2 regions of the Streptomyces sp. NPDC059582 genome follow, and region 2 is predicted to be linked to the other one. Evidence: riboswitches for the same ligand, from Rfam matches in the RefSeq annotation. Region 2 holds a riboswitch; the other holds the start of a gene.
What was found. Region 2 has a riboswitch for ZMP and ZTP ahead of ACFV0T_RS21645 (bifunctional 5,10-methylenetetrahydrofolate dehydrogenase/5,10-methenyltetrahydrofolate cyclohydrolase). Riboswitches for the same ligand answer to the same signal wherever they lie in the genome.
Positions count from the first base shown of each region.

Region 1: it holds a riboswitch for ZMP and ZTP, as region 2 does, so the genes downstream of both, ACFV0T_RS10415 (glycine hydroxymethyltransferase) here and ACFV0T_RS21645 (bifunctional 5,10-methylenetetrahydrofolate dehydrogenase/5,10-methenyltetrahydrofolate cyclohydrolase) in region 2, are expected to answer to the same signal.

Region 1 is NZ_JBHWCC010000008.1:159,249-169,905, reverse strand. Features, by position in the region: gene ACFV0T_RS10440 (2'-5' RNA ligase family protein) at 1-533, opposite strand, end outside; gene trpS (tryptophan--tRNA ligase) at 694-1,707, opposite strand; gene ACFV0T_RS10430 (RNA polymerase sigma factor) at 1,868-2,470, shown strand; gene ACFV0T_RS10425 (hypothetical protein) at 2,463-3,368, shown strand; gene ACFV0T_RS10420 (hypothetical protein) at 3,569-4,246, shown strand; gene ACFV0T_RS10415 (glycine hydroxymethyltransferase) at 4,336-5,790, opposite strand; ZMP/ZTP riboswitch at 5,832-5,920, opposite strand; gene rocD (ornithine--oxo-acid transaminase) at 6,043-7,233, shown strand; gene ACFV0T_RS10405 (glutathionylspermidine synthase family protein) at 7,564-8,748, opposite strand; gene ACFV0T_RS10400 (hypothetical protein) at 8,780-9,145, opposite strand; gene ACFV0T_RS10395 (DMT family transporter) at 9,278-10,141, shown strand; gene ACFV0T_RS10390 (PLP-dependent aminotransferase family protein) at 10,309-10,657, opposite strand, start outside.
Region 2 is NZ_JBHWCC010000025.1:754-11,410, forward strand. Features, by position in the region: gene ACFV0T_RS21635 (RNA polymerase sigma factor) at 1-30, shown strand, start outside; gene ACFV0T_RS21640 (CU044_5270 family protein) at 23-994, shown strand; gene ACFV0T_RS21645 (bifunctional 5,10-methylenetetrahydrofolate dehydrogenase/5,10-methenyltetrahydrofolate cyclohydrolase) at 995-1,843, opposite strand; ZMP/ZTP riboswitch at 1,866-1,951, opposite strand; gene ACFV0T_RS21650 (hypothetical protein) at 2,064-2,294, opposite strand; gene ACFV0T_RS21655 (nuclear transport factor 2 family protein) at 2,282-2,647, opposite strand; gene ACFV0T_RS21660 (hypothetical protein) at 2,820-3,113, shown strand; gene ACFV0T_RS21665 (ABC transporter ATP-binding protein) at 3,250-5,007, opposite strand; partial or broken gene ACFV0T_RS21670 (RNA-guided endonuclease InsQ/TnpB family protein) at 5,273-6,046, shown strand; gene ACFV0T_RS21675 (S-(hydroxymethyl)mycothiol dehydrogenase) at 6,335-7,423, shown strand; gene ACFV0T_RS21680 (MBL fold metallo-hydrolase) at 7,423-8,052, shown strand; gene ACFV0T_RS21685 (SDR family oxidoreductase) at 8,175-9,089, shown strand; gene ACFV0T_RS21690 (SDR family NAD(P)-dependent oxidoreductase) at 9,093-9,896, shown strand; gene ACFV0T_RS21695 (pyridoxal phosphate-dependent decarboxylase family protein) at 9,912-10,657, opposite strand, start outside.

The DNA.
Region 1 (10,657 bases), on a different contig from region 2:
GGTACCACCGCTCCTCCGAAGGGGAACTCCCGCAGCTTGCGCCACACCCCGTCGGGTCCCTGCTCGTAGAGGGCGAAGCCGGTGCACGGCCACTCGGCCTCGTAGTCGGCGAGCTCCGCGAAGGCACGGTCCATGGCTGCGTCGTCGATACCGTGCGCCACCGTGACGTGCGGGTGGTACGGGAACGGAAGGTCCCGGGCGACCGGCCCGGAGGCGGCCCGGATCTGCTGCTGAAGCCAGGCGCAGGACTCGGTGCCGGCGACGATCCGCACGTACACCACCGGCGACAGGGGCCGGAAGGTGCCGGTGCCGCGCAGCCGCATCGGGAAGGGGCGGCCGACGCCCGCGACCTCGACGAGGTGCGCCTCGACCGCGGGGAGCACGGCCGCGGCGACCTCGGTCGGGGGCAGCAGGGTGACGTGGGTGGGGATGCCGTGAGCCGCGGCGTCGCCGAAGCCCGCGCGCAGCTGCTGGAGCTGGCTGCCGTGAGGCTCCGGGACCGCGATCGACACGCCGATCGTTACGGTCCCCACGTCGTCTCCTGTCGTCGTGTCGGATGTATCCCGGATGGGTGCCGGGTTTGTTCTCAGCCGTCCGGCTATCGACTGTAAGGCCACGGCTGGGCTGTGGGCAGGCGCAGCCGTAGTGATGTGCAGCGCTCTGCCCAGTGGTACGTGTGTGCGGTGGTGCGCCTCAGTGCTTGGCGGGCAGGAAGCCGACCCTCTCGTACGCCTGGGAGAGGGTCTCCGCGGCGACCGCGCGCGCCTTCTCCGCGCCCTTGGCCAGGATCGAGTCCAGCGTCTCCGGGTCGTCCAGGTACTGCTGCGTGCGCTCCCGGAACGGCGTCACGAACTCGACCATGACCTCGGCCAGGTCCGTCTTCAGCGCACCGTAACCCTTGCCGTCGTACTTCTCTTCCAGTTCGGCGACACCCGCCCCGGTGAGGGTCGAGTAGATGGAGAGCAGGTTGCTCACGCCCGGCTTGTCCTGCGGGTCGAAGCGGATGACGGTGTCGGTGTCGGTGACCGCGCTGCGAACCTTCTTGGCGGTGGCCTTGGGGTCGTCGAGGAGGTTGATGAGGCCCTTCGGCGTGGACGCCGACTTGCTCATCTTGATCGACGGATCCTGGAGGTCGTAGATCTTCGCCGTCTCCTTGAGGATGTACGGCTTCGGGATGGTGAAGGTCGGGCCGAAGCGGCCGTTGAAGCGCTCGGCGAGGTCACGGGTCAGCTCGATGTGCTGGCGCTGGTCCTCGCCGACCGGGACCTCGTTGGCCTGGTAGAGCAGGATGTCGGCGACCTGGAGGATCGGGTACGTGAACAGGCCGACGGACGCCCGGTCGGCGCCCTGCCTGGCGGACTTGTCCTTGAACTGGGTCATGCGCGATGCCTCGCCGAAGCCGGTGAGGCAGTTCATGATCCAGGCGAGCTGGGCGTGCTCGGGCACATGGCTCTGGACGAAGAGCGTGCAGCGCTCCGGGTCGAGACCGGCCGCGAGGAGCTGGGCGGTGGCCAGGCGCGTGTTGGCACGCAGCTCCGCCGGGTCCTGCGGGACCGTGATCGCGTGCAGGTCCACGACCATGTAGAACGCGTCGTGGGACTCCTGCAGGGCCACCCACTGGCGGACGGCGCCGAGATAGTTGCCGAGGTGGAACGAGCCTGCGGTGGGCTGGATTCCGGAGAGCACGCGGGGTCGATCAGAGGCCATGTTCACCATTCTCTCAGTTGAAGGCCCCCCCTAAAAACAGCGGGGGATTCCCGGCTCGCGCCATTCGCTCGTCCAGCGGGCGGCCGGGTCCCGCGCGATCCCGCACGAACTGGTCCGCGACGGGTGGGAACCGATCCGTCTCCTGCGGTGTAACAAGAATGTGAGGACGCGGGAGGGGGGCCGCATCGTCGATGAGGCCGCGGTGATCGCACGCGTACGCGCCGGAGAGCCGGAGGCGTACGCGCAGCTGGTGCGGGCCCATACGGGCATCGCGCTGCGGGCGGCCGCCGCGCTCGGGGCGGGGGCGGACGCGGAGGACGTGGTGCAGCAGGCCTTCGTGAAGGCCTACTGCTCGCTGGGGCGGTTCCGGGACGGCGCGGCGTTCAAGCCGTGGCTGCTCTCGATCGTCGCCAATGAGACGAGGAACACCATGCGCACGGCGGCGCGGCAGCGCACGCTCGCCGGCCGGGAGGCGGCCTTCGCGGAGGCGGAGCCGCTGATACCGGAGTCGGCGGACCCGGCGGTCGCGACGCTGGATGCGGAGCGCCGCGCGGCACTGCTGACCGCCCTGGAGAAGCTGAGCGAGGAACATCGGCTGGTCGTCACCTACCGCTATCTCCTGGAGATGGACGAGTCCGAGACCGCGCAGGCGCTGGGCTGGCCCCGCGGCACGGTGAAGTCCCGGCTGAACCGCGCGCTGCGCAGGCTGGGGCGGCTCCTGCCGGACTTCCGGCCCCGGGAAGGAGGTGGTGATCATGAGTGAGGGCAGGGGGTCGTACGAGGGTGCGCGCGGCCGGCTCCCGGACGAGCTGCGGGAGCTCGGGCGGTCGCTGGACCCTCCCGGGACGGCGGCCCGGTCGGAGTCGATGGCCGAGCGGGTGCTGGAGCGGATACTCGCCGAGCGGCTGCCGGTGCCGGTGGCCGAGCCGCCGGGGCGCGCTGAGCGGCTGCGGGCGCTGCGGCGCTGGACGGGGGCGCGGTGGCGCTCGCTGACGGCGACGCTGTGCGCGCTGCTGGCGGTGCTCGTGCTCACGCCCCCGGTGCGGGCGGCGGTCTTCGACTGGTTCGGCTTCGGCGGGGTCGAGGTGCGGTACGACCCGTCGGCGGTGCCCTCGCCGGGTGCCGAGGTCCCGGGCTGCGGACGCTCGGTGTCGCTCGCGCAGGCCGCGCGGCGGACCGGCTTCGAGCCACTGGTGCCGCGGGCGCTCGGCGTGCCGGACACGGTGACGGTGACCGGGGAGCCGCGCGGGCGGTCCCTGGTGAGCCTGTGCTGGCGGGAGCGGGGGCATGTCGTCCGGCTGGACGAGTTCCCGGCGCGGCTGGACGTGGGCTTCGCCAAGACCGTGCGTGAACAGCCGGAGTGGCTGTCGCTGGGCACCGCGCCCCCGGTCGGTGGCCTCCAGGACCCGGCGCTGTGGTTCCCGCGGCCGCACCTGCTGAGTTTCTGGCTGGTGGACGCGGACGGCACCCGCTTCACCCGCGAGCAGCGGACGGCGGGGCCGACGCTGCTGTGGACCCATGCCACGGACACCGGCACCGGCACGGGATCCGATGACGTGACGCTGCGGCTGGAGGGGGTGGCGTCGAAGGAACGGGCGGTGGAGATCGCCCTGTCGCTCACGGGTGGCGTCTCGGGAGAGGGCGCGGACGGCGTCGGGTAGGGACGCGCCCACGGGCCACGGAAATCCTCGCAGCAGTTCGGAACAGTGCGGGCGAGGTGGGAACCCCGGCGGGTCGGGCGGTGTACCAGAAGTGACAGGCGGCCCACGGACGGACCGCCAGGGACGGACGGTTGGGGGACATGATGGGCGGACGGAAACGCGCGGTTCGTGAACTCGGAGCGCTGACCGGGGCGTTGGCGATGACGCTCACACTGATGCTGTGGGGCGCGTCGTCCGCTTCGGCGGGCGGCCCGACCAGTGTGCTGGTGACCTCACCCGGAAGCGGGAAGGCCACCGCGCGGTACTACTCGGACAAGGAGTACGACAAGCTGGCACAGCTGCTCGGCCCCTCGGGCACGGGCACGCGTGACAAGCCGCCGGAGGCCGATCTGAGCCTCGCCTCGCAGATCAACGTCACGTGGCTGGCGCACGACATATCGCCCTGGCGGCTGGACCGGGTCTTCCCCGTCGAGTCCGGGCCGCGGGCGGTCTGGATCCACACCGCGGCCAACGTGCCCGAGAACCTGAACGGTTACTGGCACCGCGCCGACCACCCCGTCGAACTGCGCGCCCTGCTCGAGAAGATGGGCGTGGCGGGCAAGGCCTCGGGCGCGGGCTACTCCGGCATCCCCCCGGCACCGTGGCAGTCGCAGGACGCCACGGCCACGCCGGAAGCCGACACGGGGACGGTCACCGTGCAGGCCTCCGTGCCGGGCGCGGGCGACGACGGGTGGGCTCACTGGTGGTGGACGCTGCCCGGACTGGCCGCGGGCATCGCCCTGGGCTCCGGCGGGACGCTGCTGATACGCCGCGCGGCGGCCCGGCGCGCTGCCGGACCGCCGCGGGAGGAGCCGCACCAGGAGCTGATCGACCTCTAGGGCCTTTTCCCTGGCCCGCAGTGATCTGTACCGACCCGCAGTGACCTGTACTGACCCGTGTCGGCCCCGTCTGACCGGGACCAGCGGTGTCAGACGCCGAGGTCGATCTCCGGGTACAGCGGGAAGGTCGAGACGAGGTCCGAGGCACGGTGCGAGATCTCGTCCGCGATCTTCGGGTCGAGGATGTGCTGGGCCTTGGAGGGGGCGCCCTTGGAGGTGGTGCCGGCCTCGGCGGTGGTCAGGACGCGGTCGATGAGGCCGGCGACCTCGTCCATCTCGGCGGTGCCCAGGCCGCGGGTGGTCAGGGCGGGGGTGCCGATGCGGATGCCGGAGGTGTACCAGGCGCCGTTGGAGTCGGACGGGATGGCGTTGCGGTTGGTGACGATCCCGGATTCCAGCAGGGCGGCCTCGGCCTGGCGGCCGGTGAGGCCGTAGGAGGAGGTGACGTCGATCAGGTTGAGGTGGTTGTCCGTGCCGCCGGTCACGAGGGTGGCGCCCCGCCGCATCAGGCCGTCCGCCAGCGCGCGGGAGTTGTCGACGATGCGCTGGGCGTAGTCCTGGAAGGAGGGCTGACGTGCCTCGGCCAGGGCGACGGCCTTGGCGGCCATGACGTGCGGGAGCGGGCCGCCGAGGACCATCGGGCAGCCACGGTCGACCTGGTCCTTGAGGGAGTCGTCGCACAGGACCATGCCGCCGCGCGGGCCGCGCAGCGACTTGTGGGTGGTCGTGGTGACGATCTGGGCGTGCGGGACCGGGTCGAAGTCGCCGGTGAGGACCTTGCCGGCGACCAGGCCCGCGAAGTGGGCCATGTCGACCATGAGCGTGGCGCCGACCTCGTCGGCGATCTCGCGCATGATGCGGAAGTTCACGAGACGGGGGTAGGCGGAGTAGCCGGCGACGATGATGAGCGGCTTGAACTCGCGGGCGGAGGCGCGCAGTGCCTCGTAGTCGATGAGGCCGGTGGCGGGGTCGGTGCCGTAGGAGCGCTGGTCGAACATCTTTCCTGAGATGTTCGGGCGGAAACCGTGGGTGAGGTGGCCGCCCGCGTCCAGGGACATGCCCAGCATGCGCTGGTTGCCGAAGGCGCGGCGCAGCTCGGCCCAGTCGGCCTCGGAGAGGTCGTTGACCTGGCGCACGCCCGCCTTCTCCAGGGCGGGGGTCTCGACGCGCTGGGCGAGCACGGCCCAGAAGGCGACGAGGTTGGCGTCGATGCCGGAGTGCGGCTGGACGTAGGCGTGGCGGGCGCCGAACAGCTCGCGGGCGTGTTCGGCGGCGAGGGCCTCGACGGTGTCGACGTTGCGGCAGCCGGCGTAGAAGCGGCGGCCGACGGTGCCTTCGGCGTACTTGTCGCTGAACCAGTTGCCCATGGCCAGGAGGGTGGCCGGGGAGGCGTAGTTCTCGGAGGCGATCAGCTTGAGCATCTCGCGCTGATCGGCGACCTCCTGGCCGATGGCGTCGGCGACGCGCGGCTCGACGGCGCGGATGACGTCGAGGGCGGCGCGGAAGGCGATGGACTCGGTGGAGAGGGGCTGCTGCTCTGTCATCTCGGCCTCCGGGCGGCGTGGCTACTGACGGTCACGGTTCACGGCTCGGCCCAGGCGCACGGCACTGATCACTCACAGGCCGCTCCCCGATGGTCCGTCCCATCCCAGCGCGCCAGTCACGGCCTGCCCGAAAGCCTACCGGGCGCGTCGCCGGGGCAGGTCCCTCGTCCACCATACGAGCGACGATAGGAAGGAGGTCAGCCTCATCCTCTGGAGATCACCGTGACCGATCCCGTGACCACCACCGAGTCCATGATCCGAGCGGCCGAGGCGCACAGCGCGCACAACTACCACCCGCTGCCGGTGGTCGTCGCCACCGCCGACGGCGCGTGGATGACGGACGTCGAGGGGCGCCGCTATCTGGATCTGCTGGCCGGTTACTCGGCGCTCAACTTCGGGCACGGCAACCGGCGGCTGATCGCGGCGGCGAAGGCGCAGCTGGAGCGGGTGACGCTGACGTCCCGGGCGTTCTACCACGACCGTTTCGCGGCGTTCTGCGCGGAGCTCGCCGAGCTGTGCGGGATGGAGATGGTGCTGCCGGTGAACACGGGGGTGGAGGCGGTCGAGACGGCTGTGAAGACGGTCCGGAAGTGGGGGTACCGGGTCAAGGGTGTGCCGGCCGGGAGGGCGAAGATCGTGGTCGCGGGCAACAACTTCCACGGCCGGACGACGACGGTCATCAGCTTCTCCACCGATCCGGAGGCGCGGGCGGACTTCGGGCCGTACACGCCGGGCTTCGAGATCGTGCCGTACGGGGATCTCACGGCGATGCGGGCGGCGCTGACGGAGAGCACGGTGGCAGTGCTGCTGGAGCCGATCCAGGGCGAGGCGGGTGTGCTGGTGCCGCCGGCCGGTTATCTGCCCGCGGTGCGGGAGCTGACCCGGGAGCGGAACGTGCTGTTCGTCGCCGACGAGATCCAGTCGGGGCTGGGCAGGACGGGGCGGACCTTCGCCTGTGAGCACGAGGGCGTGGTGCCCGACGTGTATGTGCTGGGGAAGGCGCTGGGCGGCGGGATCGTGCCGGTGTCGGCGGTGGTGTCGAGCGCCGCGGTGCTGGGGGTGTTCCGGCCCGGGGAGCACGGGTCGACGTTCGGCGGGAATCCGCTGGCCTGTGCGGTGGCGCTGGAGGTGATCGCGATGCTGCGGTCGGGCGAGTACCAGGCGCGGGCCGCCGAGCTGGGCGGGCATCTGCACCGGGAGCTGGCGGCGCTGACCGGGACCGGGCGGGTGACGGCGGTGCGCGGGCGCGGGCTGTGGGCGGGCGTCGACATCGCTCCGGCGTGCGGGACGGGCCGGGAGGTCTCCGAGCGGCTGATGGACCGGGGGGTGCTGGTGAAGGACACCCACGGCGCGACCGTCCGGATCGCGCCGCCGTTGGTGATCGGGAAGGAGGAGCTGGACTGGGGGCTGGACCAGCTGCGGGCGGTACTGAGCGGCGCCTGACCGGAGCGGCGCGCGCTCGGCCGGACGGGCGGACGGGGCGCCGCTGGACCGGGCGGACCAAGGGCAGGTGCGCTCGACCTGGGCGGACTGGCGGGCAGGTGCGCTCGACCGGGCGGACTGGCGGGCGGGCGGCGGGCCGACGGGCAGGTGCGCGCTCGGGCGGGTGGCGAGTGCCGTGGCAGGCAACGTTCGCCCGTGCAGGAGCGGCGTCCGGTGCGTGCTCCCGGCGTGCCGGCCGGAAGTCCTCGTACTGGGCGTACGTGGGCTTTCGGCCGGTGCGGCGAGAGGGCGTGCCGGGCGTCGCGACGGTGACCGTTGCCCGCCACGGCACTAGATGATCACGTGGGGCAGGAAGCGGGCGTACTCGTCCGTGATCAGGCCGGAGGACTCACGGATGCCGAGGCCGGCGGACTCGTCACCGACGACCCAGGCGCCGAGGACCACGTGGTTGCCGTCGAAGGCGGGAAGGGGGGCCAGTTCCTGGTAGCAGCAGGGTTCGTCCCGCGGGACCGGGGCGGTGCCCGGCTGGTGGACCGTCACTCCGGCGCCTTCGCGGCCGAGGAGCGGCTTGGCCACGTAGCCGGTGGTGGCCGCCAGGTCGCGAGGGCCGTCGAGGTGCGCGGCGAGGAGGTTGGGGTGGCCCGGGAAGAGCTCCCAGAGGATCGCCAGCAGGGCCTTGTTGCTGAGGAGCATCTTCCAGACGGGCTCGATCCACAGGGTGGTGCCGGTGCCGCCGCCGTTGTCCAGGGTGTCGAGGACGTGATCGGCGAAGCGGTCGGTGGTGAGCCACTCCCACGGGTAGAGCTTGAAGCAACTGCGGATGAAGCGGAGCCGGTTGTCGACGAAGCGGCCGGAGAGCGGGTCCCAGCCGATCTCCTCCATCGGGATCCAGGCGGTGTCCAGGCCCGCCTGTTCGGCGGTCTCCTTCAGATAGGCGACCGTCATCAGGTCCTCGCCGAGTTCGTCGGCGGTGGAGTGCGCGAAGAACAGGGGGTTGCCCGGCGGGAGGAGGGGGGCCTGCTTCCTCCAGGCGTCGACGAGGCGCTCGTGGAGGGAGTTCCACTGGTCGGCGCCCGGGAAGCGGTCCTCCATCCAGAACCACTGGGGTGAGGCGGCCTCGACCAGGGAGGTGGGTGTGTCGGCGTTGTACTCCAGCAGCTTGGCCGGGCCGGTGCCGTCGTAGCGGAGGTCGAAGCGGCCGTAGACGGAGGGGAGTTCGGCGCGGCGGTGCCAGGCCTCGGCGACCGTGGCCGCCACGCGCGGGTCGGTGATGCCGAGGTCGGCGTAGCGGCCGGCGGTGACGATGTGGTCCGCCGCCGCCAGGCACATGCGGTGGAGTTCCTCGACGACCTCTTCCAGCTCCTCGACCTCGGCCAGGGTGAAGGCGTAGTACGCGCTCTCGTCCCAGTAGGGGCGCAGGGTGTCGTCCGGAAGGCGGGTCAGCGGGTACACGAGCCCCTGCTCCTCGACGGTCTGCTGCCAGCCGGGGCGGGGGTCGATGGTGCGGCGTTCCATGGTGTGCGTTCGTCGGCTCTCGTGCGGGCGCTCAGCCGCCGCTGCCGGAGCCCGAGCAGCCGAAGCCACCGCGGTCGACGGCCTCGCTGTGGCTGAAGGTGCCGTAGTCGGCGTACTTGCCGGTGACGTCGGCGTCGTAGTACCAGGCGGCGTCGGCCTTCTTGCTCGTCCCGGTGCCGGTCGGCTTGCGGTTCTTGGCGGTGGAAGAGGAGCCGGAGGCGCTCGACCTGCAGTTCTGGTCGGCGACGATCCGGTAGCCGTCGAGGGCGTCGTAGCTGTCGCGGTCCACGCACCGGCGGTCGGGCTCGGATCCGCAGGAGGTCAGGGCCGCCGCGATGACGCCCATCCCGCCGAGCACGACCGTGCTCGACCGCAGCCGTCTGCGTGTCTGCGCCATGTGGTGTCTCCCCGTTGTCGGGCCCGCCGGTCGGCGGGCTGTGCTGGCGGTCAGCCTAGATACCCGGTGGCAGAGCCTTTGCGGGACCCCCTGCCGCGTCCGCTCCCCTACAGTCACTTCGTGCTCTTTGGGATGCTGTGTGCGCTCGGTGCGGCGGTCTGCTTCGGTACGGCCACGGTGTTGCAGGCGATGGCCGCGCGGACGGCCGCGGCAGCCGGGGGCGGGGAGGCGGCGCTGCTGCTGCGGGCGCTGCGGCAGTGGCGGTATCTGGCCGGGCTCGCGCTGGACGGGCTCGGGTTCCTGTTGCAGGTCGCGGCACTGCGGTCGATCCCGATCTACGCCGTCGGTGCGGCGCTGGCCGCCAGTCTCGCCGTGACGGCGGTGGTGGCGGCGCGGCTGCTGCGGGTGCGGCTGAGCAGGGTCGAGTGGGGCGCGGTGGGGGTGGTGTGCGCGGGGCTGGCGATGCTGGGGCTGGCGTCCGGGCCGGAGGGTGAGCGGGCGGGGTCGACCGCGTTGAAGTGGGCGATGCTCGCGGCTGCGGGGGCCGTGCTGCTGCTGGGGCTGATGGCGGGGCGGCTGCCGGAGCGCGGGCGGGCGCTGCTGCTGGGGCTGGGCGCGGGCTTCGGGTTCGGGGTCGTCGAGGTGGCGGTCCGGCTCATCGACGACCTCTCCCCCGGCACCCTGGCGGGCAACCCGGCGACGTATGCGCTGTTGCTCGGCGGCGGGGCCGCGTTCCTGCTGCTGACATCGGCGTTGCAGCGCGGCTCGGTGACGACGGCCACCGCCGGGATGGTGATCGGGGAGACCATCGGTCCCGCGGCGGTGGGGGTGGTGTGGCTCGGGGACCGTACGCGCGAGGGGCTCGCCTGGGTGGCCGTCCTCGGCTTCGCGGTGGCGGTGGCGGGCGCGCTGGCACTGGCACGGTTCGGAGAGGTGCCCCAGGAGACGGCGGTGGACACGCGTGCGGTGCCCTCGCACCCCGGGGACCTCCCCTAGCCCCGGCGGCTTCGAACTCCGACTCCGACCTCCGACTTCGAACTCGGACTTCGAACTCGGACTTCGAACTCGGACTTCGAACTCGGACTTCGAACTCTCACTCCGAACTCGCCCGTGCAGCGGAACAGTTCCACGAGGTCTGACGGGTCGGCAGATCGCTTCGGTGCCTACGGCAGCACCCGCAGGAGCGCCTCCAGGGTGCCTGTCCACGCGTGGTCCGAGGGGGTGCCGTAGCCGACGACCAGCGCGTCCAGGGCCTCGGCGGTGGCGCGTGCGTGGCGGTACCGGGACAGGCCGTGGAGGGCCAGCCCCTGCCAGGCGGCCGCCCGGACCACCGACTGCTCGGTGCCGGGCGGGAGCCGGACGACGGCGTGCAGGCCGGCGGCGATGCCGGTGACGCGGATGTCCGGTGCGTGGTCGGCGAGGGCCGCGACGAGGGCGTCACGGCGGCGCCGGTAGCGCTGGCGGGCGGCGCGCACATGGCGGTCGTAGCCGCCGGAGGTGATGAACTCGGCC
Region 2 (10,657 bases):
CACTCCTCGAAGGAACACGGCCATGGCTGACGAACTCGACCTGCTGCGTGATGCCGACCCGGTACCGGCCGACGGTCCCCACTTCGGGGACGGACCGCTGGATCACGGCGCCGAACGGCAGCTCAACCGGCTGCTGCACGCGACCGACCCCGGCCGCTCCCGCCGTGCCCCCTGGGCCTGGGGCCTTGCCACGACCGCCGTCGTCGCCGCGACCGCGCTGGCCCTGCTGCTCGGCGGCCCGGCCACCGCTCCCGCGGTCGCCGCGCCGCGCCCGCTGACCGTCCGGGCCGGCTCCACACCCGTTCCGCTGGACCGGCTGGCCGAGCTGGCCGCGGCGGCGGCCGCGGACGGCGAACCGGCCCTGCTCAAGGGCACGCACGTGCAGTCGTGGAGCCTCGGCATGTCGGACGACGCGCCGCCGGTCACCCTCCCCGAGGAACGCATCGTGCGCTGGACGGCGGACGACCGCCACACCGAACTCGTGGTGGCGACCGACCCACGTCACCCGGGCCGTCCCGTCCTCTCCGACGCGGGCGGCGAGCCGCGCCCGGTCGAGGACGGGCGGGTGATCAGCAGGCGGGCCTTCCCGCCGACCTGGAGCGACGCCCCGCCGGAGGCCCGCCCGCCGCACGACGCGCGGCACCTGCGCGGCTACCTCCTGGAGTCCGCGTACGCCGAGTCGCTGACGACTCCCGAACTCCTCGACGCCGTGGGCCGGTTGCTCGACCACTGGACCCTCGGCGCCCGGGAGAGCGCGGCGCTCGTCCGGGTCCTGGCGGACACGGAGGGGCTGCGGCCCGCCGGACAGGTCACGGACCGGCTCGGGCGGAGCGGCCAGGCGTACGTGTACCAGGCCGCGGGCGCCCGCCGGATGCTGATCATGGACCCAGGCACCGGCGCCGTCCTCGGACTGGAGGCCACCTTCACCGCCGACCAGCCCGAGTACGGCGTGCGGGCCGGCGATGTCATGGAGTACAGCGCCTGGATGCGCTGATCACACCCCGAGCTGTCGGGCGGCCGCGTCCACGGTCTGCTCCAGCAGCGTGGCGATGGTCATCGGGCCGACGCCGCCCGGCACCGGGGTGATGAGCGAGGCCCGCTCCAGCGCCGAGTCGAAGTCGACGTCGCCGACGTTCCCGGCGTTGTAACCCGCGTCCACGACGACGGCGCCGGGCTTGAGGTCGGCGCCCTTGACCAACCGCGGCCGGCCCACGGCGGCGACCACGATGTCCGCCTCGCGGACGACCGACGAGAGGTCCCGGGTGCGGGAGTGGGCGTACGTCACCGTCGCGTTCCGGGCGAGCAGCAGCATGCCGGCCGGCTTGCCCAGGATGGCGCTGCGGCCCACGACGACGGCGCGCTTGCCCTCGGGGTCGACGCCGTACTCGTCGAGCAGGCGCATGATCCCGCCGGGCGTGCAGGACACGAATCCCGGCAGGCCGAAGCTCATCGAGGCGAACGACGCGAAGGTCACGCCGTCGACGTCCTTCTCCGGTGCGATCGCCTCGAACGCGGCGCGCTCGTCGATGTGGTCGCCGACCGGGTGCTGGAGCAGGATGCCGTGCACGGCGGGGTCGGCGGACAGCTCCCGCAGGGTGCCGACGAGTTCCTCGGTGGTCGTGCTCGCGGGCAGCTCCACATGGCGCGAGTCGATGCCCGCCTTGCGACAGCGGTTCTGCTTCATCCGGACGTAGGTGACGGACGCGGGGTCGGCGCCGACCAGCACCGTCGCCAGGCAGGGGGCCGAACCGGTGCGCCGGGTGAGGGAGGCCGCCCGCGCCGCGGTCTCCTCCACGATGCGCCGGGCGGGCGCGGTGCCGTCCATGAGCCGGGCCTGAGTCATGATCCACTCCTGAGCAGGTTGACCTCATCGCCCAGGCGCACGGCATTCGACTTCTCCGGGGCCGCTCCCCGGTGGTGCTCCACCTCAGCGCCAGTCACGACCCGCCGTCAGCCTAGCCGAGGCCGTACGGGGGCCAGGACCCGCTCCCGAAGAGTGCTCCCGCAGGCTGCCTGCCGGGTCTGGTCGGGTCGCCCGGCCCGGTCCGGTGGGGCGGCGTCGCTCAGCGGTGTCGGCCGTGCCTGACGCGCGGCGCGTCCGGCGGCGGAAGCGTCCGGCCGCGCGCCGCGCGCAGCACCGAACGCAGCAGGGCGGCGGACGCGCGCAGACCCGCCGCGGACACCGGTCGCGGACGCCGGGAGTGGCCCGTACCCAGTGTCGCCCGCGCCGAGAAGGTCCAGGTCAGCCGGGAGGAGACCTGGACCCTCGCCGCTCGCTTCGCTACTCGTCCCATGCCTGGATCATGATCTGCTCGCTGATCCTGCCGTCGCGCAACGTGATCATCGACTCGGCGAGGACCCGCCCCCCGTCCGGATACCGACAGGACTCGCTGAAGGCCGCGCTGTCGCCCTGGACCACGCAGCGCTCCAGCTTGTGGGTCATGTCGCGGCTGTAGACGTCGTCGAGCATCGCGCCGATCTCGTCACGGCCGTGCAGGACCTTGGGGTGACTCGGCTGGGTGTTGCGGTCGATGACGCGTATCTCGGCGTCGTCCGCGTAGAGCGCCAGAAGCGGCGCCGCTGTGGTGCCTTCGATGCCCTGGCGCAGGGTGTCGGTGTCGAAGGCGGAGCCTGCCGCGGTGCCCATGGTGACCTCCTTCGAGGGCCGCGGCCCGACGGAGGTGCGGGCCGCGAAGGGCCTCACCTCCGAGCGTCCTCCGCCGTCGCGGGCTCGGCAAGCGCTGCGGGGGCGGTCCCCCTGACGGGTGAGCGGAGCGGCGGGGCCGTGTCCGGTGGCGCCCCGTGCCGTTGCTCCGGGCATGATCTCCACTCGACGCATCGTCGCCGCCGCCTGCCTCGCCGCCGGGGTCACCGGCTTCGCCGCCCCGCTCGCGAACGCCGCCGAGGCGACCGCTCCGGCCGACGGCAAGCTGAGCCCGATCGCGGTGCTGGACTCGCTGGCCACGAGTGATATCCCCGCGGAGTACCGGCGCGAGGTCCCCTCGGTCCGTGAGCAGCTGTCCGGGCTGGGCAAGCTCAACGACCTCAACCAGCTGCATCAGCTCACCGACCTGGCCGCCCCCGTCACGGGACTGCTCCCCGCGGTCGAGTGAGCCCCGGTACCGGTGGACGACGCCGGTACCGGTCGAGGGCCGCCCCGGGTGGGCGGCCCTACGCGTGCGCGGCCCTACGCGTGCGCGGCCCTACGCGTGCGCGGTCCTACGTGTGCGCGGCCCTACGCGTGCGCGGTCAGTCGCCGGCGGTCGCCAGGAACTGCGTGGCCGCCAGCTCCGCGTAGAGCGGGTCGGCCGACACGAGCGCGCGGTGGGTACCGACGGCACGGACCCGGCCGGCGTCCATGACGACGATCCGGTCGGCCATCGTCACCGTCGACAGCCGGTGTGCGACGACGAGGACGGTCGTCGTCCTGGCGACGTCCGCGACCGTGTCGCGCAGCGCGGCCTCGTTCACCGCGTCCAGCTGTGAGGTCGCCTCGTCGAGGAGCAGCAGCCGGGGCCGGCGCAGCAGGGCGCGCGCGATGGCCACCCGCTGGCGCTCGCCGCCGGACAGTCTGGTGCCGCGGTGCCCGACCAGCGTGTCCAGCCCCTTGGGCAGCCGGGCGACCAGACCGTCCAGGCGGGTCGTCTTCACGACGTGTGTGAGGGCGGCGTCGTCCGCCTCCGGAGCGCCGAGCAGCAGGTTGTCGCGCAGCGAGCCGGACAGCACCGGGGCGTCCTGCTCCACATAGCCGATCGCCGACCGCAGCAGCGGCAGCTCCCAGTCGGCGAGGTCCCGGCCGTCCAGGGTGATCACCCCGGACTCGGGGTCGTAGAACCGCTCGATGAGGGAGAAGACGGTGGTCTTGCCCGCGCCGGACGGGCCGACGAACGCCGTCATGCCCCGGGCCGGAACGGCGAACGTCACCCCGTGGTGGACGTACGGCAGGTCGTCGGCGTACCGGAAGCGGACGTCGTCGAAGGCGAGGGACGCGGGCGGTGCGTCGGCGGACGGCAACGGAACGGGACGGGCGGGCGGTTCGGCGGGCAGCAGCAGCGCCTCCTGGATCCGGGTGAGGGCCGCCGCGCCCGTCTGGTACTGGGTGATCGCGCCCACGACCTGCTGGATGGGCGACATCAGGTAGAAGACGTACAGCAGGAACGCGACCAGCGTGCCGATGTCGACGGCGTCCGTCGCGACCCGGGCTCCGCCCACCGCGAGCACCGTGATGAACGCGATCTGCATCGCCAGTCCGGCCGTGTTGCCCGCGGCGGCCGCCCACTTGGCGGCGCGGACGCTCTGCCGCCAGGACTCCTCTGCCGCGTCGTGCAGCGTCCGCTCCTCCCGATGCTCGGCGCCCGACGCCTTCACCGTGCGCAGCGCGCCCAGCACCCGCTCCAGCGAGGCCCCCATCACGCCGACCGCGTCCTGGGCCTGCCGGCTGGCCCGGTTGATACGGGGCACGATCAGGCCCAGGACCAGGCCCGCGCCGAGGATGACGGCCAGCGTGACCGCCAGCAGCACCGGCTCCACCAGCCCCATCAGCACGACCGTCGCCACGAGCGTGAGCCCGCCGGTGCCGAGGCCGACCAGCGAGTCGGTGGTGACCTCGCGCAGCAGCGTGGTGTCGGACGTGATGCGGGCCATCAGGTCGCCCGGCTCGCTGCGGTCGACGGCCGGTATCCGCAGCCGCAGCAGATACGACGACAGGGAGCGCCGGGCGCCCAGCACCACAGACTCCGCGGTGCGCCGCAGGACGTACGAACCCAGCGCGCCCAGCGCCGCGTTCGCGACGACCAGGCCCGACATCGCCAGCAGCGCTCCGGTGATCGTCCGGTCGTGCGCCAGGTCGTCGATCAGGCCGCGCGCCACCAGCGGCAGCAGCAGCCCCGTGCCGCCGGTGACCAGGGACAGCAGGGCGCCGGCCGACAGGGCCCAGCGATGCGGCCGTACGTATCCCAGCAGCAGCCGCCACGGGGGCGGCCCAGGCTGCGTCTGCGCGATGGTCACGGTGCTCCGTTCGAGGAGGTTGCTTCGGCCTTCAGGCCGGGGAGGATTCGAAGCTCCCGGGTAGCGGGGCGTGGGGTTGAGTGATCGCCGTCAGGGCGATTGGCCGTCTCCACCCGCCGGGCCGAGCGCGACCTCGAGCAGGTGGACGGTCTCGGAGTTGAGGGAGCGCCGGTCGGCGTGCGTCTCCTCAACACGGCGTGTGTAGGCAGGTTGGTTGGCAGGCGGAGAGAGATCCGCGTCTCATCTGCCAGGATAAAATGATGCCATGGCGACACCGTGGAGAACGGCGGAGGATACCGGGCATGCCCGGTATACCTGCCGGCTGCGCGTGTCGTCGACCGCCCGCACTGCCCTGTTCGCCGAGTGGGACCGCTGCCGGTGGATCTGGAACGAGCGCGTCGCCAAATCCCGCGCTGTGCAAGCCGCCAACCGGGCGCACCCCGAGGACAGGCTGACGTGCGGCCCGGCGCAACTCGACAAGATGCTGACCGAGGCCCGCACCCGTACGCCATGGCTGCGCGAGGGCGCCTCGGTGCCGCAGCAGCAGGCCATCCGGGACTTCGCCAAGTCCCACTCCAAGGCCGTCAAGGACATCGGGAAGCGACTGCCCGTGCGGCAGTGCGCGGGTATGCCCCGGCACAAGAAGAAGCGCGAGGCGCAGCCCACGCTGAACTACATCGTGCGGGGCTTTCGTTTGAAGGACGGCCGTCTGTACCTCGCAGGGGATATCGCCCTGACCGTGGTGTGGTCCCGAGAACTGCCCGCCGCGCCGTCCTCGGTACGCGTGTACCGCGACAGCGTCGGACACTGGTACGCGTCGTTCGTCGTCGCCGTCCAGGCCCAGCCGCTCCCTGCCACGGGCCGTGTCCTCGGCGTGGACTGGGGCGTCAGGGAGACCGGCACCACCACATCCGATGCCCACGACCTCCCCCACGCCCGGCACGGCAAGAACGCCGCACAGCGTTTGGCCCGCTACCAGCGGATGATGGCCCGTCGCCGCCCGGTGAAGGGACAGGCGGCCTCCCAGGGCTACCGCGAAGGAGCCAGGAATCCCCTCCTTCAGGGAGGGGAGGATGTCAAGGTGCTCCTCACCGGTCGGACGGACCGATGGGGAGCAGGTGAAAGCCCGCCTGGAGAAGCTCTTCCTGTCGTTGCGTAGGGGTCACGTCGGCCCGAGGGATCGGCCTGGGGCGGGGAGCGGGCGGGGCACCTCGGCGCGGCGGCCGGGGTGAACGACGCGACGGGGGCACCGGACCGTGCCCTTACCGATCAGTCACGCGTAGGGTCGGAGCGGGACGGAACCCCGTCGACGAAAGGGTTGAGCACCATGGCGCAGGAAGTACGCGGCGTGATCGCACCGGGCAAGGACGAGCCGGTCCGGATCGAGACGATCGTCGTGCCGGACCCGGGCCCCGGAGAGGCCGTCGTACGTGTCCAGGCCTGCGGTGTCTGCCATACCGACCTGCACTACAAGCAGGGCGGTATCAACGACGACTTCCCCTTCCTGCTGGGTCATGAGGCGGCCGGCGTGGTGGAGTCGGTCGGCGACGGGGTCACCGACGTCGCACCCGGCGACTTCGTGATCCTCAACTGGCGTGCGGTGTGCGGTCGTTGCCGGGCCTGTCTGCGTGGCAGGCCCTGGTACTGCTTCGACACCCACAACGCCGAGCAGAAGATGACCCTCGCCTCGACCGGCCAGGAGCTCTCCCCGGCTCTGGGTATCGGCGCGTTCGCCGAGAAGACCCTGGTCGCGGCCGGCCAGTGCACCAAGGTCGACCCGGCCGTCTCCCCGGCGGTCGCCGGACTGCTGGGCTGCGGCGTGATGGCCGGCCTCGGCGCGGCGATCAACACGGGTAACGTCGGCCGGGGCGACACCGTCGCCGTCATCGGCTGCGGCGGAGTCGGCGACGCGGCCGTCGCGGGGGCCGACCTGGCCGGCGCGGCGAAGATCATCGCCGTCGACATCGACGACCGCAAGCTGGAGACCGCCCGCACGATGGGCGCCACGCACACCGTCAACTCCCGCGACACCGACCCGGTCGAGGCGATCCGCGAACTGACCGGCGGCTTCGGTGCCGACGTCGTCATCGAGGCGGTGGGCCGCCCGGAGACGTACCGGCAGGCGTTCTACGCCCGCGACCTGGCCGGCACGGTGGTCCTGGTCGGCGTACCGACCCCGGAGATGAAGCTGGACCTGCCGCTGCTCGACGTGTTCGGCCGGGGCGGCGCGTTGAAGTCGTCCTGGTACGGCGACTGCCTGCCCTCCCGCGACTTCCCCATGCTGATCGACCTCCATCTCCAGGGCCGCCTGAACCTCGAGGGGTTCGTGACCGAGACCATCCAGCTCGACGAGGTGGAGAAGGCGTTCGAGCGCATGCACCAGGGCGACGTCCTGCGTTCGGTGGTGGTGCTCTGATGGCCGCCCGCATCGAACGCCTCGTCACCTCCGGGCAGTTCACGCTCGACGGCGGCACCTGGGACGTCGACAACAACGTGTGGATCGTCGGTGACGACCGAGAGGTCGTCGTCATCGACGCCGCCCATGATGCCGAGGCCATCGCCGAGGCCGTCGGCGACCGCCGCCTCACGGCCATCATCTGCACCCACGCCCACAACGACCACATCGACGCCGCGCCCGCCCTCGCGGACCTCACCGGTGCCACGATCTGGCTGCACCCCGACGACCTGGCGCTGTGGAAGCTCACCCACCCGGACCGCGAGCCCGACGCCCATCTGGCCGACGGTCTGGTGATCGAGGCCGCGGGCGCCGATCTGACGGTGCTGCACACGCCCGGCCACGCGCCCGGCGCGGTCTGCCTGTACGACCCCGGGCTGGCCACGGTGTTCACCGGCGACACCCTCTTCCAGGGCGGCCCCGGCGCGACCGGCCGTTCCTTCTCCCACTTCCCGACGATCATCGACTCGATCCGGGACCGTCTTCTCCCCCTCCCGCCGGAGACGAAGGTCCTCACCGGCCACGGCGACCCGACGACCATCGGCGACGAGGCCCCGCACCTGGAGGAGTGGATCGCCCGAGGGCACTGAGCCCGCGGGCACCCGCACGGTGCGCCCGGCCGAGTGATCGTCGAGAAAAGGCGACAGGAGATGTCCGGCTTACCCGTCACCCTCGAACCCGACGTCGGTCGTAGGAGCACGGGAGGTCGGACATGTCCGCACCGCTGGAAGGCAAGGTCGCCCTGGTCGCCGGGGCCACGCGCGGAGCGGGGCGGGGGATCGCGGTGGAACTAGGCGCGGCGGGCGCCACGGTCTACGTGACCGGACGCAGCACCCGCGCCCGGCGCTCGGAGTACGACCGCCCGGAGACCATCGAGGACACCGCCGACCTGGTCACCGCGGCAGGCGGCCACGGCATCGCCGTACCCACCGACCACCTCGACCCGGCACGGGTGCGCGCGCTCGTGGACCGCGTCGCGGACGAACAGGGCCGCCTCGACGTCCTCGTCAACGACATCTGGGGCGGCGAGAACCTCTTCGAGTGGGACACCACGGTCTGGGACCACGACCTCGACAACGGGCTCAGACTGCTGCGCCTCGCCGTCGAGACGCACGCGATCACCAGCCACCACGCCCTGCCCCTGCTGCTGCGCCACCCCGGCGGACTGGTGGTCGAGATGACGGACGGAACCGCCGACTACAACCGCGACACCTACCGGGTCAACTTCTTCTACGACCTGGCCAAGGCGTCCGTCCTGCGGATGGCGTTCGCCCTCGGCCACGAACTCGGGCCCCGCGGCGCCACCGCCGTCGCGCTCACCCCCGGCTGGCTGCGCTCCGAGCTCATGCTCGACCACCACGGCGTGCGCGAGGAGAACTGGCGGGACGCCGTCGAGCGTTCACCGCACTTCGCGATCTCCGAGACGCCGCGCTACGTCGGCCGCGCGGTCGCCGCCCTCGCGGCCGACCCCGACGTGGCGCGCTGGAACGGCCGCTCCCTCTCCAGCGGCGCCCTCGCCGCGGAGTACGGCTTCACCGACCTCGACGGCAGCCGCCCGGACGCCTGGCGCTACCTCGTCGAGGTGCAGGACGCGGGCAGGCCCGCGGACGTCACCGGGTATCGATAGGCCATGACACCGATTCAGGAGCCACGATTCCAGGGGTACGCCGTCCTCGTCACCGCCGCGGCCCGCGGCATCGGCGCCGCCACCGCGGGCCGGTTCGCCCGGGAGGGGGCGCGGGTGCTGGTGACCGACGTCGACCTGCCCGCGGCCGAGCGGACCGCGGCGGCGCTGCGCGGACAGGGGCTCGGCGCCGAGGCGTTCGGTTGCGACGTGGCGGACCGGGCCTCCGTCGAGGCGGCGGTCGCGTACGCCGTCGGCACCTTCGGCGCGCTAGACGTGCTGGTCAACAACGCCTACGGCTGCTCCCCGGACGCGCCCCTCTTCGAGGACGAACCGGACGAGGTGTGGGCCCGCGACCTCGACCTCACCCTGACCGGCGCCTACCGCTGCTGCCGGGCCGCCCTTCCGCACCTCGCCGCCACCGGGCGCGGCGCGGTCGTCGGTATCGGCTCGGTCAACGGGCTCCAGGACTTCGGCAACCACGCCTACAGCGCGGCCAAGGCGGGCCTCGGCTCGCTGACCCGTACCCTCGCGGGGCACGCGGCCGCGCGCGGGGTGCGTGTCAACCTCGTCGTGCCCGGCACCGTGCGCACCACGGCATGGGAGGGGCGTGAGGCCGAACTGGAGGCGATCGGCGAGCTGTACCCCCTGGGGCGGGTCGGCGAACCGGACGACATCGCCGCCGCCGTCGCCTTCCTCGCCTCGCGTGACGCGGCCTGGATCACCGGCACCGCCCTGACGGTCGACGGCGGCCTCACCGCGGTCAACACCGGATTCCACGCGGCGACCCGACGCCGGGAGGAGGTCTGACGGCGGCGGACCCCCTCAGCCGCCGTCCGCCCCCGGCAGCCGCACCGAGCCGAGGGCGCGCAGCACCCGCCGCGTGTCCTCCTCGGTGGTGCGCCAGTTGCTGAACGCGGCGCGCAGCGCGGGCACCCCGCCGTACACCGTGGGCGTCAGGAACGTCTCCCCGGAGGCGGCGACGGCCGCCGCCAGCGCGTCGACCCGTTCCTGCGTGGGGTCGTCGGCGAGGGTGAGACAGACGACGTTCAGCCGGACCGGCGCCAGCAGTCGCAGCGTCGGCGTCCGGTCGACGCCCTCGCCGAGGCGCCGCGCGAGCTCCACGTTCCGCTCGACGATCTCGCGGTGCCCCGCCCGGCCGTACGCCATCAGCGAGACCCAGGCGGGCAGCGCGCGCAGCCGGCGGGAGTTCTCGGGGGTGAGGTGGAGGAAGTCGGGATCGTCGGTGGGCGGGCCGAGATACGGCGAGGCGTTGTGGAAGACGGCGACCTGGAGGTCGCGGCGGCGGGTGAACTGGACGGCCGCGTCGTAGGGCACGTTCAGCCACTTGTGCAGGTCTACGCAGACCGAGTCCGCCGCGTCGAGCCCGTCGACCAGGTGCGCGTGATCGGGGGAGAGCGCGGCGAAGCCGCCGAACGCGGCGTCCACGTGGAGCCAGAAGTCGTGCCGCTCTCGCAGCGCCGCGATCGCCCGCAGGTCGTCGAAGTCGACGGTGTTCACGGTGCCCGCGTTGGCCACCACGATCGCGGGCCGGCCGCCCAGCTCCGTCA